Regions from separate parts of the Eremococcus coleocola ACS-139-V-Col8 genome, predicted to be linked through region 1. Evidence: predicted binding sites of a transcription regulator. Region 1 holds the regulator's gene; the other holds the start of a gene.
What was found. Region 1 encodes NrdR, which represses ribonucleotide reductase genes. Its sites were predicted from a motif close to ACACNATATATNGTGT; they were not measured.
Positions count from the first base shown of each region.

Region 1 (8,152 bases):
TGACGGACATCCTTGGACATCATCCGATTATTCAATAACCGGCCCATTTCCGCTTGCTTACGAGCTTGTAGAAAAGCTTCCGTCGGATGGTAGGCCACATCAATATAATGACGCCCTAAAACCAAACTTGGTACAAAGGCCGGTTTATCTTCCGCCGGTGCTGCTTCATAGGTTTTCATTGACGTCATAAATTCATTGAGCTTGGAGATAGATGCTTGTAAATAATCTTGATTGATCCGGTCCTGGTTGGCCTGCAAAAATTTGCGGATTGCTGGGTAAGCCATCAAATCACGCAAATGTTCCTGGTAGCGCGCCCGATTGCTTGCCTGGACGGGTAAATCTTTCATTATATCTTGAATTGATTTCATTCTTGATGGTCCTCCTTATACAACCTATCTAAGCGGGCTTGAATGGTTTCTTCATCCACTTCTTGACCCGTGTGATCCTTCAGGGGCTGACCTTCATTATTGCCGGCATCCTGACCTTGATCCATCCATGAAGGCCGTACTTCCCGGTAACTACCTGTTTTATTGCCCTGATAAACTTGGTAAGGTAGCTTACTTTGGTCTTTCTTAGTTTGGCCAATATAAGCCAAAATATCACTAATATCTTTGAGACCCTTTTGTTGCCATTCATTAGCCACCCGCTGCAAGTCAGACTTATACAAGTTAGGCCGTTTGGAAATAATTAATAAATAATAAATTAAAAAATTCAAACTATCCGTTGGTAAATTAGTTTTTTCTTGTAAGTCCTTGACAAAAAAATGTTCCTGGTCGGTCGCAAAGCCTTTTTTAGCTTCTTTGGATTTGATCAGGAAGTCTTGGACAGACATCACCTGGCATAAGGCCATAATATTAATGTCCTTGTCATTGAGTTTAGGATACTCTTGGTGTAACTTCTGTTTAATTTTCTGTAAACTTTTTTGACTTTGGACCGTAGATCCCTGGGCACCTTTATTCCTAAACTCAGGCCGGCGTTCGACTATCTCCTTCATTCGGTCCAGTTGCACCCGGCCATTCAAATGATTGGTGGCTAAGTTGGTAACCCGCACCAGGTCAATTTCATTCAAGGCATAAAGTTGATGCAAGCCTAAGACTTGTGCTTTAAGGTCACCGGTTAATTCACTGTGGTCAATGCCTTCTGCCATCATATACTTCAAATACTTGGCATAGTCAAAATTAGCTGAAGAAAGAATCGTGTTAGTTTCAGCTTCCTTAGCCGCTAGCTGACTAGAATTTTCTTGGTGGTGCCAAGTTTGAGACAGATTCAGATGATAAACTTGGTCAAATGCTGTCGTAATTTCAGTGAATAATTCATCATTCACCCGGTATTCGACCTGGGCTTGAACTAAATTATCATAGGCTATCTGACCAATTTGTTTGTATAACAAGGCAGAGTACAAAGGATGATTAAAAAAATCATACCAAGATAAAGGCTCATGTAATACATATAAAATCGTTTGTTTTTGGTAAGACCCCTGCGAACTCTTATCCCGATAGGTTTGAATTAAACCAATCCCTTCTAAACGTATCCGGGCTTGGTCAAATTGGTCTAGTCCCATATTTAACTGGGCCAAGAGTTGGGCATGAATAAAGGAATCGGATAAATGGTTTAAGCCCGTTTGAAACTGAAATAAGGTGACATAGAGGGCTTGAGCCTGGGCACCAATAATGGGTAAATAGGCTTGGGTCAAAACTTCCAAGTCTTGAACGGTCAAATTATGATGGCGGTTCACCACAAAGGGTTGGTTGGCTTGCATGATATGACTCATTGAACATCTAACTCCATTTGTTTTGGCCCATTCGGGTCATCTTTTTCATTGGCTGCCAATTTGGCTTCCATTTCTTCTAATTCTTTCAAAAACATTTCCTTAGATTGGAATTCCCGGTAAACAGAAGCGAAACGAATATAGGCCACTTCATCGAGTTCCATTAATAAAGGCATGACTAATTCACCGATGTCTCGACTTTCAATTTCATGGTCAGACCAATCGCGAATTTGTTCTTCCACCTTAGCTGCTAACTCGGCCATTTGCTCATGGGCCACCGGCCGCTTTTCAGCCGCTCGAACAATCCCCCGCAATAATTTTTCCCGGGAAAATTCTTGGCGGGTTCCATCGCGTTTCACTACTAATAAAGGAGCATGCTCAATCCGCTCATAGGTATTAAAACGATAATGACATTCAAGACACTCCCGCCGCCGCCGAATGGACCGCCCATTATCAGCCGGTCTAGAGTCAATTACTTTTGAATTCTGGACATGACACTTAGGACACTGCATGACTTCACTCCTTTACTTAGCTTGCTTATCTTCTATTATATTAATTCTGTCAAGGCTTGGTCAACTTGTTTCAAGGTATTTTCAATGATTCCGCGATTATCTATGACCACATCAGCTTGTTGGGCCTTCTCTTCAATAGGATATTGACTGGCAATCCGATCCTTGGCATGGTCCAGGTCATAATGGTTGCGATCTAACAAACGTTTTAACTGGGTGTCTTCATCCACATAGACTAACCAGACTTGATCCGGTTTGACTTGGTCCAAATAGTTAACCCCTACTTCAAAGTACAAAGGCATATCGACAAAAACCAGCTCAGCTCCGGCTTGCCGGTAGTCATCCAAGCCTGCTTTCGTCGCTTTAAAGACTAGGGGATGGACGATTTGATTCAAACGGTCCCGCCATTTAGAATCTTGAAAAACTAACCGTGCGACTGCATCTCGGTCTAGGTTGCCTTCTGGAGTCAAAACTTGAGGCCCAAAATCAGCCACAATCTGACTCAAACCTTGAGAACCAGGTTCTACCGCCTGACGAGACAGGATATCCGTATCAATGACAGGATAACCCTTTTCTAGTAAATAGTTAGAGACAGTCGACTTTCCTGTCGCAATACCTCCGGTTAAAATAACTTGCTTCATATTACACCTCATATAAGGGCTGACAAATAGGACAATAATGGGTACCGCGTTGCCCCACCACCATCTTCTCAATGGGATGACCACAACGGGGACAAGGCTGATCGGTCTGACCATAGACAGCCAATTGAACTTGAAAAGACCCTGCTTCCCCTAAGGAATTCAAGTAGGTTCGGATGGTTGTTCCTCCAGCCTCAACTGCCCGCGCTAGCACATCAATAATGGCTGCATGCAAACGGCTGGCTTGGTCATAAGACAAATCCTTTGCTGGAGTCAAGGGATGAATCTGGGCCTGAAATAAAGCCTCATCCACATAAATATTGCCCAAACCAGCCACTAATTTCTGGTCTAACAAGGCTGGCTTTATAGCTCGGGAAATCTTGCCTAAGCTGGCATAAAAGCCATCCAATTTAAAACTTTCCGGTGTCGGTTCCGGCCCAATCTTCTTCGCCTTAAAATAATCTGCTAATTCTGTTTGGGGCATGAGTTCAAAGCGGCCAAACTTACGCACATCTTGGTATTGGAGTTGACTGCCGTCGGTAAAGGTCATGATCAAATGCACATGTTTCCCTTTTACTTCAGGAATCTGATCAACCGGATAGTAGAAATACTTGCCTTCCATCCGTAAATGGGAAACCAAAGCTAGACCTTGACTCAAGACAAAGATCAAATACTTGGCCCGCCGGTCCATCCGCTCAATGGTCCGCCCTTGTAGTTCTTGACTCCACTTAAGCAAATCCATCTCTGTCTTCACAATCCGCGGCCAATAAATATCAACTTGGTCGATAGTCAAGCCAGTCACACACTGGGCCAAGCCTCGTCGGTTGGTTTCAACTTCTGGTAATTCGGGCATAAACACCCCTCCTAAATCTTACTCTCTATTATATTGGATTTATGACTATAAAGCGAATATACTAGCCAAAAATCATTCCTAAATTATCAAATCTATTTGACCTGATAACGGGTTCCCTGACCTCGCCCTATCTTTTCAACATAGCCCTGGTCAATCAGCTCTTCTAATAAATTCAAAACCTTATTCTTACCAAAATCATTTTCCTCAATCAGGTCAGAACTGGCATTGGCATCATATTCTAGAGCCCGATAGACCTTCTGTTGATTTTGGCTTAGACCATATATCGACGCAATCACTGGTAAAATAATTTGAATCGAATTCTCAAACCACTTAAATTGGGGCTTCACCTGACTCATTGCTTAGGCAGCTTTAATCCGCTGAATACCTATGTCGAAACTTTCGATTAAGTTTAAAGAACGCAAAAAAACAAACGTAAAGTTTTAACGTTTGTTTTTTGTCGTTTATGTAATTATTTTCCATTACAAGCCAAGAATAATCTCAGGTATTTTCTTTACTTTCTTGGCTACTCAAGCACAAAATCCAAATCTTTCCTCACTTATATATCCACTAAAGAACAAACCTAGATTCTTTCTTTACTTCAGCACCAACTAAAGAAATACTCTCTTCTACCGAGCTCCAACCACTGCCTCAAGCACCAAACCTTACCAGCACCCTCTCCCTTCTCTTCTTTTCTTTCTGATTGAATGTAAAAAGGCTTCAACAATCCATGCCAGTCGCACGGAGAATGGACTGGCGCACATCAAAGACTTGGCAGCTTGCCTGCTTAGTCTTTGAGTAGCCAGCCAAGTCCTTCAATGGGCCCGCCCATTGAAGGACGATTCCGCGACCTGCTTGGGATTGTTCGAAACCTTATATTTACTCAATTTTCTTTAATTTTGTCACTACTACCTTTTGCCAGCAATCACTATATTACTTTAATCAGTACTCACATTTGCCGGCACAAACCCTCTGACGACCTGCCACAGATTTTTGTCTTATTTCAACTCATACCAGTCGTTGGCTTGATTGTATTCCACCTTGAGTGGCACATCCAATTCCACACAGGATTCCATAATATCCGGCACCAAATCTGACAAGACTTCCATCTCCTCAGCCGGCCCTTCCAAAATCACCTCATCATGGACAGACAGCAACAAACGTGACTGCAACCCTTTTTCATCCAAAGCATCCTGAATCCGCACCATGGCAATCTTAATAATATCCGCTGCCGTTCCTTGAATCGGCGAATTCATGGCCGTCCGTTCGGCAAAGGACCGAATATTGAAATTGGAAGCATCGATATCAGGCAAATAACGACGACGCTTGAACAAGGTTTCCACATAACCCTTTTCCTTGGCCTCCGCCACAATATCCTCCATAAACTGGTGGATATCGGGATATTTTTCAAAATAATTCTCAATAAAAGCCTTGGCATGTTTCCGGGGAATATTCAAGTTGTTGGACAAGCCGTAATCAGAAATCCCGTACACAATCCCAAAGTTAACCGCCTTGGCTTGGCGACGTAGGTTGGCATCAATCACTGTGTCAGGATCCAAACCAAAGACCCGGCGAGCCGTAGCCTCATGAATATCTTCACCCGATTTGAAGGCTGCAATCATATGCTGGTCTTGAGCAATATGGGCCAGGACGCGCAATTCAATTTGGGAATAATCGGCCCCAAAGAGTTGCCAGCCTTCATGGGCTGGCACAAAAGCCTGGCGGATGCGCCGACCTTCTTCGATCCGGGCCGGAATATTTTGCAAGTTAGGGTCTGCCGACGATAGTCGACCCGTTTGAGTTAAGGTTTGGACAAAACGGCTGTGGATTTTGCCGTCTTCCTTGATATAAGTCGGTAGACCGGCTAGATAAGTCCCTTGAAGTTTGGAAATTTGCCGGTATTCCAGAATAGCGGGAATAATTGGGTGTTTATCGGCCAATTTCTCCAAGACATCCGCAGCAGTAGAATAACCGGTCTTGGTCTTTTTTATAATTGGTAATTCTAATTTTTCAAAAAGAATCACACCTAATTGTTTGACCGAGTTAATATTGAACTCTTCTCCCGCTAAGTCATAGATTTCTGCTTCCATTTGGGCTAAGCGTTCAAGTAAGGCTTGGTTCTTGTCAGCTAAAATTTGGGCATCGACTTTAACCCCTTGGATTTCCATCCGAGCTAGGACTCGGGCTAGGGGCATTTCAATGGTTTGATAAAGGTCCCACATATGAAGATCTTTTAATTGTTGGGTCAAGGGTTCCACTAAAAGACCCATAGCCTTGACCTTATTGGCTAAATGGTCATTTAATTCAGCCGAGTCAGGGACGGCTTGTTTTGCCCCCTTACCATAAACAGCTTCATCATATTTAACTAGGCTTGGCATGTCATTATTGGTTAACATATCGGCCAATTCTTTGGCTAGGTGGGTATCGATTAGATAATTGGCAATCATAATATCAAAATCAATTCCAGCTAGGTCTAAACCAGCGTTGGCTAAAATAACTTGGTCCCGTTTAGAATCAAAAAGAATTTTTTGATTAGAGGCATCTGCCAACCATGCTTTGAAGGCAGGGCTTTGAATGGCTTGGTCCCAATCAGCTAAGTAAATCTCATGACTGTCAAGGTCTTGCCAAACCAGGCCAATGACTTGGCCCATATGATAATTTTCTTCCAACATTTCGATATAGAGGGCTGCCCGGTCAGGAAGGTGATCAGCCTGAACTTGATCGACTTCAATCACTTGATAAAGCGGTAAATCTGCTGGTACTTCCTCGGCTTCAGCTTCCAAGCCAGTTTGGGCTTGCAATTGCGTTAAGAAGGAATTGAATTGCATTTGCCGGTAGAAATCCATTAACAGATCCGTTTGTTTTCCTTTATAGGCAATATCTTCGAGATTTTTTTCGAGGGGGACATTGGTAATAATCTCAGCCAGGTCCCGGCTCATCAAGGCATTAGCTTTGTCGTTAATTATATTTTCTTTCATCTTGGAAGGCTTCAATTCATCCAAACGGTCATACATTTCAGCCACCGTATTAAATTGATGGAGTAACTTGAGGGCCGTCTTCTCCCCAATCCGGGTAATACCGGGATAATTATCGGAAGAATCTCCCATAAGCCCCTTCATTTCAATGATTTGTAGGGGTTCCAGGTCGAACTTCTCCCGGATAACTTCAGGAGTATAGGCTTCTAATTCAGAGACTCCCTTGCGGGTAATATAGACCGTAACATTATCAGTCGCCAACTGAGTCAAGTCTTTATCGCCAGAAATAACAATCACTTCATCATCGGAATCGGCTTGACGGGATAGAGTTCCAATAATATCATCGGCTTCATAGTCGGCCATATCGTAGTATTGAATACCGTAGCCATCTAAGAGGACCCGGAAATAAGGCAACTGTTCCTTGAATTCGGATGGAGTCTTTTGCCGGTTACCTTTATATTCCTCAAACTGTTTGGTCCGGAAGGTAGGTCCAGGTTGGTCAAAAGCCACTAAAATATGGGTTGGTTGAAACTGGTCTAGAATATTTTCCAGCATGCGGTTGAATGAGAATAAGGCATTGGTGTGGAGGCCGTCCTTATTTTTAAAGCGTTCTAGGTCCAGAATGGAAAAGAAGGCCCGGAAGGCTAAGGATGAGCCATCCAAAAGCACAATTTTCTTATGAGACATGAGTCTCCTCCTTTTTTATTTACAAATTAAATCATTAAAAGTCTTCCCTCTTATTGTAACGTGAAATGGCTGCTTTGTCCTTAATAGTGTTCAAAATAAATAAATTGATAGGGTTGCCATTCTTTCGTCGGACAAATAATTTTTGTAGTCCTGTGCATTAAACCAATACAAGCCACAAAAGATAAAGCAATTATGCATTCAGCTAGGCTAAAATACAAAATAAAAAACTGTGCATTAAACTATGCCAATGCACAAAATCTAAAACAAGTATGTATTCAGTCAAATTAATGCACATAAATCAAAACAATTATGCGTTCAGATAAATCAATGCACAAAAGCCAAAGCTATTGAACTTTTAGCCAAGACAAGCCACAAAAACTCAAGCCTTTGCTTCAAAAAATCCCTACCAGCAGGCAGGGCCACTTGGAGGGATTTCATGATAATTTTTGTCAGTTTATAGACTGGTCTTATTCAATTGGCTGTAGGCTTTCTCAAATTGTTTAGAAAGTTCATCAATGTCACCGGCGCCCATGAATAAAAGCACTTCATCGGTATAGTCCATCAATGGTGACAAATGTTGGTTGGATATAATTTCCACGTTTTTAGGGACTTTGGCCGCCAAATCTTGGATGGTCACCGCCCCGTCATGTTCCCGGGCAGAATGGAAAATATCCACCAAGTAGACATCATCGGCCAGACTTAGAGCCTTACCAAATTCGTCTAAC
Region 1 is NZ_AENN01000015.1:321,494-329,645, forward strand. Features, by position in the region: gene dnaI (primosomal protein DnaI) at 1-368, opposite strand, end outside; gene HMPREF9257_RS05255 (DnaD domain protein) at 365-1,771, opposite strand; gene nrdR (transcriptional regulator NrdR) at 1,768-2,280, opposite strand; gene coaE (dephospho-CoA kinase) at 2,316-2,918, opposite strand; gene mutM (DNA-formamidopyrimidine glycosylase) at 2,920-3,768, opposite strand; gene HMPREF9257_RS05275 (helix-turn-helix domain-containing protein) at 3,861-4,124, opposite strand; gene polA (DNA polymerase I) at 4,764-7,427, opposite strand; gene murC (UDP-N-acetylmuramate--L-alanine ligase) at 7,882-8,152, opposite strand, start outside.

Region 2 (8,152 bases), on a different contig from region 1:
AGCGTTTCAATCATATTCTCAGCCTTACGGTGACTAATCCGATCTCCGACTAATTCAATCATACGATTTAATTGGGCCACATCATCGCTTAATTGAATTTTGAGGATACGGATATAACCGCCACCTCCCCGTTTACTTTCAACCACATAGCCATGCTCTTGGGTAAAGCGCGTATTAATGACGTAATTAATCTGCGAAGGAACACAATCAAAATGTTCCGCAATATCACTGCGCTTAATCTCAAGCTCTTTTTGATTCTTCAAAAATTCTTTTAAATACAACTCAATAATATCGGACATATTCCGACTCATAAGCACCCTCCTTACTAACATTGACTATCTTTGACCATTATATCAAACCCTAACTTAATTACAAGTCTTGTGCTTAATTTTTCGACCATTATTCGTGAAATTATTAATAAATTTTCACTCTCTCTAAGCTATACTTAAAGGTTCATGTAAGCATTCTCTTTATTGTTATACTTGGTTTTATTGTTTTGAAATTATTTCGAAAACGGTTTATTTTCTCGGAAATCCTGACATAATTATAGTGAAAATTTTCTTATAATGTGCTATGCTTCAATTATCAAAATTTTTAGGAGGCGTTTTTTTTTATGCATAAATTTTTAAAAGTGTCATTATCATGTGTGGCAGCCTTATCAATGGCTTCTGCTAGCATGGTAGTCGTACAACCTGGTCTATTTGGAACTAGTATTGTTGCTGCTCAAGAAGGACCAGTTACCTTATACCAAAAATATGGTGCCCCTCATGGTGACAAATCATTTGCTTCTGCTGTTGTAGCAGTTCAAGGTGATAAAATTGTTGCCGTTGACATTGACGAATATCAATTTGTTGAAGGTGACGGCTGGACTGCTGTTCCTAATGCAGATGGCGAATTTGGTAAAGCTTTTCCAGAAGGCCAAACTTTAATTTCTAAAGATGCTAACTCTGATAAATATTCAGAATTAATGGCCGAAAAAGCTCAAGCCACTCAAAAATTATCTGATAACAAACAAGCGATCTATGACTTTGTTAAAGGTAAAAGCATCGATGAATTACAAGCAACTGTTGATGAATTAGCTGGTTTAGGCGAAGACGGCAACGTCTCTGACGTTGTATCTGGTTCTACTTTAGCTGATACAGGCGGTTACATCCAATTAATTATGGATACCGTTAAAGAAGGCCGTTCATATGAAGGCGCTGAAGGATCAGATATCACCCTTAAACAAGGTTTAGCAGCTGCTCATGGCGACAAATCATTCGCTCAAGTAACTGTTGCAATGGCTGGTGACACAATTGTAGGTTCATTCATCGACGAATTCCAATTCGTTGAAGGTGATGGCTGGACTGGCGTACCAAACTCTGACGGTGAATTTGGTAAAGCTTATCCAGAAGGCCAAACTTTAATTTCTAAAATTGATAACAGCGAACAATACTCTAAATTGATGACTGAAAAAGCTCAATCTACTGTAGCTTATGCTGACAACCACAAAGCAATCGCTGACGCTGTTAAAGGTAAAACTGTTGAAGAAGCTAAAGCTTTAGCTGAAGAAGTTAAAGGCCTAGGTGAAGACGGTAACGTATCTGATATCGTCTCAGGCGCAACCCTAGCCGATACCGGCAACTACATCCAAGCAATTGTGGATGTTGCAAGTAAGTAATGCCAAGGCAAACGTAGGTGAGCCGTGGTTCATTAAAAAGACCTCCTCAAAATTGAGGAGGTCTTTTAGCTTTAGCGAGTTACAGACTCAGTTCCAAGGCAAATGCAGGTTAGCCGTGGTTCCTTGTTAAAACCCTGTTGGGAAAGTCTCTCAATAGAGTCTTTTTATTTTGCTTTACTAACATTATATGAAACGCAGTGAGCTACACGTGCATCAAAATTTACTTATCTCTCTGCTCCAACCTTTTGGGGTCACCATAAGCTTCTTGAAAGGATATTTTTTTAAAGTATTAATTTATCAACCTAATAAATATACTAAAAAGATTAAATCCTATATCATATCTAACTCATAAGATTTTTTAAAATTATAACAATTAATTGATATAACTATATATATTAGTCGTACTTATAATGCCTATCCAAAATTATTATAATAATTATTATTGATACGGAAAAAATAGCATATTATAATATATTCGATCCTAGCGATCATATCCTTAAATGAAAGTAGGTCTTTGCTTTGAATAATGATACATGTCACTCTATCGATTTTGCTTTACTCAGAACAAAAATACTACAAGAATATGGTTCTCTAAGTCAATTTTCTCGCGACACAGATATCAATTATAAGACACTCTATAATATTTTACATCAGAAGCATCTACCTAATCATCACATTGTTACCCGTATAAGTGAAATTCTTGATTTCGATGAAGAAACCTATATTGCAGTCTTTGCACCATACATTCTCAATCGACGAAGTCCTTATCCTAGATTACAAATAATTCCTCTCCCAAAAAAAGATAAAGAAGACTGATTAATATAAGCCAACCAAGTCCCAGCCCACCCCGCTGGCCAACTCGGTTGGCTTTTCAATTTATCTAATAATACGCCTCCCCATTCGCCTGCCGCCACAAGACAACTTCCCCTTGCCGCAAGCTCTCAGGAACATTAATAATCTTTTGATTAGATGACCCCCGAAACTGTAAGCTTAAATCCTTCTTATCAATCTCAAAACGACCATCCACCAAGACATCAATCAAGGATAATAACTCTAACTTATCCTCAGAATCGACCATCAACTCTTGCCAGGTATAACCTGTCCAAGACCAAATATCTTTACTAGCACCAAAGCGGTCACGCACCGCCCGGCATAAAGGAATCAAGACATTGGTATTCAACATGGGTTCACCACCCAGTAAGGTTAAACCCTGACAATAAGGAGCCCCTAAATCATCCAAGATTCGTTCCTGCAACTCCAAGGTATAGGGCCTACCATAATTAAAGTTCTGGGCCACCCGGTTATAACACCCCTTACAAGCAAAGGGACAACCCGACACATAAATAGAACACCGGACGCCTTCGCCATCCACGAAATTATAGGGTTTATAATCAGCAATCTTGCCCATACTGAGTTCACTGGCCAACCATTCTTTTGGTTTAGGATTATTCATAGGCCAGCTCCTTCCTATAGGGTCCGATGATCATCAGCCTCTTTGGCTTTTTGATTTCTTAATTGTGTCACTTGACTAGAAGACATATGTTTTACCCGGGTTGAAATTTCTTTATGGCGACCATGCACCATTGGGCGTTTTTGTGGGTTACCTAGATAACCACAGGTCCGTTTAACCACATCACAAGTTTCAGAATTGTGGTTACCACATTGTGGACACTTAAAGCCAAATTCTGTTGGGGTAAAGTCCCCGTCAAAGCCACATTCATAACAATGATCAATTGGTGTATTTGTTCCCAAATAGCCAATCTTATCATAGGCATAATCCCAAACGGCTTCCAAAGCTTTAGGATTTTGCCGCATATTAGGGTATTCACAGTAATGGATAAAGCCACCGCCACAATATTGGGGATAATCTTTTTCAAAATCAATCTTTTCAAAGGGGGTTGGGTTCTTCCGAATATCATAGTGGAAAGAATTGGTATAGTACTCCTTATCGGTAATATCTTTGACCTTCCCAAATAATTCAGTATCCAAACGACAGAAGCGGTCGGTTAAAGATTCGGATGGGGTTGAATAAACGGAGAAATGATAGCCATATTGGTCCCCTAAAGCATCGGCTTTAGCCTTCAACCGTTTCATGATTTCTAAAGTAAAGGCCTTGGCTTTGGGATTATGCTCCCAATCAGGGCCGTAGAAGACCGTTGCCACTTCATAAAGACCAATATAACCTAAAGAAACAGTAGCCCGTTTATTCTTGAAGAGTTCATCCACGGCTTGATCAGGACGGAGCCGTTTGCCAAAGGCCCCATATTGATAAAGAATGGGAGCCATTTCAGGGGTCGCTTCTTTAACCCGTTGGACCCGGTAAACCATAGCATCCGCCACAATATCCAAACGTTCTGCCAATAAGTCCCAGAAAGCGGCTTGGTCATGAGCAGTTTCTAGGGCAATCCGCGGTAAGTTTATGGTAACTACCCCTAAGTTCATTCGGCCATCATTGACTTCATGACATTCTTCATCCTTCCAACCTTGTAAGAAAGAACGACATCCCATCGGCACTTTAAATGACCCGGTAATATCAATAATCTTGCCATACATCAAGACATCTGGATACATCCGCTTGGTGGCACATTCCAAGGCTAATTGCTTCACATCATAGTTAGGGTCTTTAGGGCATAAATTAACCCCATCTTTCAAAGTAAAGACCAGTTTAGGGAAAATAGCCGTCCGTGCTTCCTTACCAATCCCTTTAATCCGGACTTGTAAAATCGCCTTTTGGATTTCACGTTCGATCCAAGAGGTTCCTAAACCAAAGCCAAGAGTCGTAAATGGCGTTTGACCTTGTGAAGTATACAAAGTATTAATTTCATACTCTAAAGACTGCATAGCATCATAAATATCTTTTTTGGTCTTAGCTACCGCAAATTCCTCTTGTTTTTCTGGATTGTCAATCCATTCTTGCGCTAATTGACGGTTTTTTTCTAAATTCAGTTGAGCATAAGGAGCCAAGACTTCATCAATCCGATTAGCTGAGGTTCCACCATACTGACTGGAAGCCACATTGGCAATGATTTGGGCCATTTGGGCGGTTGCCGTTTGAATAGACTTAGGTGGTTCAACCTCCGCATTCCCAATCGTAAAGCCGTTTTCGAACATATTCTTAAAATCGATTAAACTACAATTTGACATGGGCATGTAAGGATGATAATCCAAGTCATGGTAGTGAATTTGACCCTTTTGGTGGGCATTAGCCACATGGGGCGGTAACATTTGTAAGCCAATCGCCTTGGCTGTAATCCCAGCGGTTAAGTCGCGCTTGGTATTAAAAACCCGACTATCCTTATTGGCATTTTCATTAACCACGGTCTTATCTTGATCTAATAAAGACTGGATACGGTGATTAATATTCGTGGCATCAGCCCGGGCAAAATCTTGCTTAACCCGGTAGTCAATATAGGCATGAGCCACCTCAGGCATATTTGATTGTAGTAAGTGTTGTTCAACAATACTTTGTATTTCATAAATATTAATATCGCGTGTAAATCGTTCTTGAATCGTCGTCAAAATTTCGGCCACCAAAGCTTCAATCTCGACCAAACGTTGGCTTGATACTTGACCTTCCACTTCAGTGACAGCTTTTTCAATGGCCACTTGAATTTTAGACGCATCAAAGGCAACCTGCCGCTTATCCCGTTTAATCACTTGCATTGAAGCTAAGCCCATGTAAGTTTCTTTTCTATCTAATAATTCCATCTTAGCAAACCCCTATATCTTGTGTTTTTATTTTTATATAACATATATATTGTGGTTCATCTGGAGAATAATGTCAATACAAGATTGCGTTTTGTTTTACAACTATAAACTTACCTTATACAGGGTTAACACTTTTTTATTGACCATAAAACGCTTACAAGTTACAATAACAATAGTTTCAACTTGTGAACTAAAATTCTATATATTCGAAAGGAGATATGTAATATGGATATTGTTTCACGCGTCCAAGAATCCTTTGATCGTCAGACCTTTTTAAAGAGTATGGGGGCACGATTGGATACTGTTGAGGAAGGAAAAGTTTCAATCTATTTAGAAAAAAATGAAAACTTGACTCAACAAACAGGCTTCCTCCATGCCGGTGTAACCACTTCTATTGCAGATTCGGCCGCTGGGTATGCCGCCCTGACCATGTTACCTGAAGGTTGTGAGGTTCTCAGTATTGAGTTCAAGGTCAATTTGTTACGCCCTGCCGCCAGCGATCGGTTTCTGGCCACCGGTCGAGTGATTAAAGCGGGCAAGCAAGTCTCCGTTGTAGAAGCCGATGTGGTTGATTTAGACTCTGGCAAACAAGTGCTTCAATTCCAGGGGACCATGATTGCGGTTAATCCTTAATTAGTAGGACTCAGTCTTTTAAAGCAGTTATAACCATCATCACTGCGCTAAAACATCTAATATTTAAGTATATAAACGGGACTGGGCATTTTTGCCCAGTCCCGCCCTATTTATTTGCTTATTTTATGCCTTAATTTACTTTTGCCCTCGTTTAAATAAACGTTTCAAAGAAAAGACTGGAACATTGCGGACAATTTTCTCATTGCCTAAATAAGTTCGCATAGCTTTCAAACTTTTACCGGCATCCTTCACAATAAAGTTGAAGCTGACACCTTGGTCTGTATCAATAAAGAAGCCTCGAATATAACGGTCGCCAAAGAATAATTGGGCTCTGACTTTTTCAATACTGACCCAAGGAATCTGTAGAAAGGATTCCGGATTACGTTCATTATAGAATTCAAAGGCTTGGTCCCCAATTAAAATATCGCCATGTTTACTGCCAACCCCCCCTGACATAAGATTGGCTTTGGTGTTAAAATCGACCTTTCGGTTAAGAGATTGTACCATTGTCATGCTCCTTTACTAAGCTTTATTTTAGCATAGGCCTGGTTTAATTTAAATATCCCTCAATGAAAGAAAACCTCTTGTCATTCTGACCCAAGAAGTCAGACGACAAGAGATTTTTATAGAATAGAGAAGTTTCTAGAAGATACCTACTAAGTGGCCTAAGATACCAATGGCAAATAAACCAAAGATAATAATGATTGGAGAAACATTTTTCTTCAACAACCACATACATGCAAAGGTTAGTAGTAAGGCTGCGAAACCAGGAATTAATTGGTCTAAGTTATTTTGGAGCGTCGTTACCTTTTCAGGTGAAATAGACATTCCAGAAGCAACTTGACCTAAGATTTCTTGTAATTTACCTCCATCCACGGCACCATCAGGGAACTCAACATAAGCTCCTTCAGATAAAGGCACGCGGGAAACAACCATTGGGAAGTTAATTGAGGTCCAACGTTGTACCAAGATACCCATGATAAACATACCTAAGATAGAAGCGCCTTTGGTAATCGTTTGAAGCAACCCACCAGAAAGGTCTTTGGTAATTTCAGAACCAGATTTGTAGCCTAATTCTTGGGTATACCATAAAAAGGCCATCCGGATAATGTTCCAAGCAATAAAGAAGAATAAAGGTGCAATAATAGATCCACCGGTTGCTAGAGAAGCGGCAATTGCTCCTAGAATTGGCCGTACGGTAAACCAGAAGACTGGGTCACCAATACCTGCTAGCGGACCCATCATACCGATTTTAACCCCTTGGATGGCTGCATCATCAATATCAGCTCCATTTGCTTTTTCCTCTTCAATCGCTAAGGTTACCCCTAAGATTGGCGAAGCTAAGTATGGATGAGTATTAAAGAATTCCATGTGACGTTTTAATGCCGCTACTGCATCATCATGTTGTGGATATAATTTCTTTAACGCTGGGATTAAAGCATAAGCCCAACCCCCATTTTGCATCCGTTCGTAATTCCAAGAACCTTGGAGGAATTGAGAACGTAACATAACGCTACGACGGTCTGCTTTAGATAAAGTAATACGTTTTTCTTCAGTCATCTGTCTTTTCCTCCTTAATAATCATTTAAAATATCGCCTAATGGGTCACCTGAGTTAGATGAACCACCGTTACCGCCATCACCTTTATTCTTGCTTAGGTTTAAGTAGATAATTGCCAAGCAGAGACCGATAATACCAGTTGCAATTAGAGTTAATTCATTTAATGGAGCTAAGGCAAAGCCTAAGAAGAAGAAAGGCCATACTTCTCGGGTTGCCATTAAGTTAATAACCATAGCATAACCAACCGCTACGACAAACCCACCACCAATCGTCATACCAGAAGTAAACCATACAGGTAATGAACCTAAAACTGATTGAACCGCAGCAGATGGAATGAAGAGCAAGGCACCTGCAGGTAAAGCAATCCGAAGACCTTGACATGCTAGAGCAATATAATGCCATAAAGACACACCATTAAAATCACCTTTTTCAGCCGCTTTGTCTGCTTGGTGAACAATCACCACAGATAAAGTCCGTACAACCATAGTTAAGACTAAACCAACAGTTGCTAAGGTAATGGCAGCTGCAATGGCCACATTCCGGCCATCAGCTGAGAAGTCGCCCGCTTTAACAAAAATAATAGCAGAAGCC
Region 2 is NZ_AENN01000017.1:201,066-209,217, forward strand. Features, by position in the region: gene HMPREF9257_RS07725 (CtsR family transcriptional regulator) at 1-311, opposite strand, end outside; gene HMPREF9257_RS07730 (hypothetical protein) at 614-1,660, shown strand; gene nrdG (anaerobic ribonucleoside-triphosphate reductase activating protein) at 2,541-3,113, opposite strand; gene nrdD (anaerobic ribonucleoside-triphosphate reductase) at 3,128-5,368, opposite strand; gene HMPREF9257_RS07750 (PaaI family thioesterase) at 5,594-6,001, shown strand; gene HMPREF9257_RS07755 (DUF956 family protein) at 6,137-6,508, opposite strand; gene HMPREF9257_RS07760 (PTS system mannose/fructose/sorbose family transporter subunit IID) at 6,644-7,561, opposite strand; gene HMPREF9257_RS07765 (PTS mannose/fructose/sorbose transporter subunit IIC) at 7,576-8,152, opposite strand, start outside.
Region 2: nrdD (anaerobic ribonucleoside-triphosphate reductase) is a predicted target of NrdR. The motif match lies at 5,378-5,393, and genes of this name have one in related genera.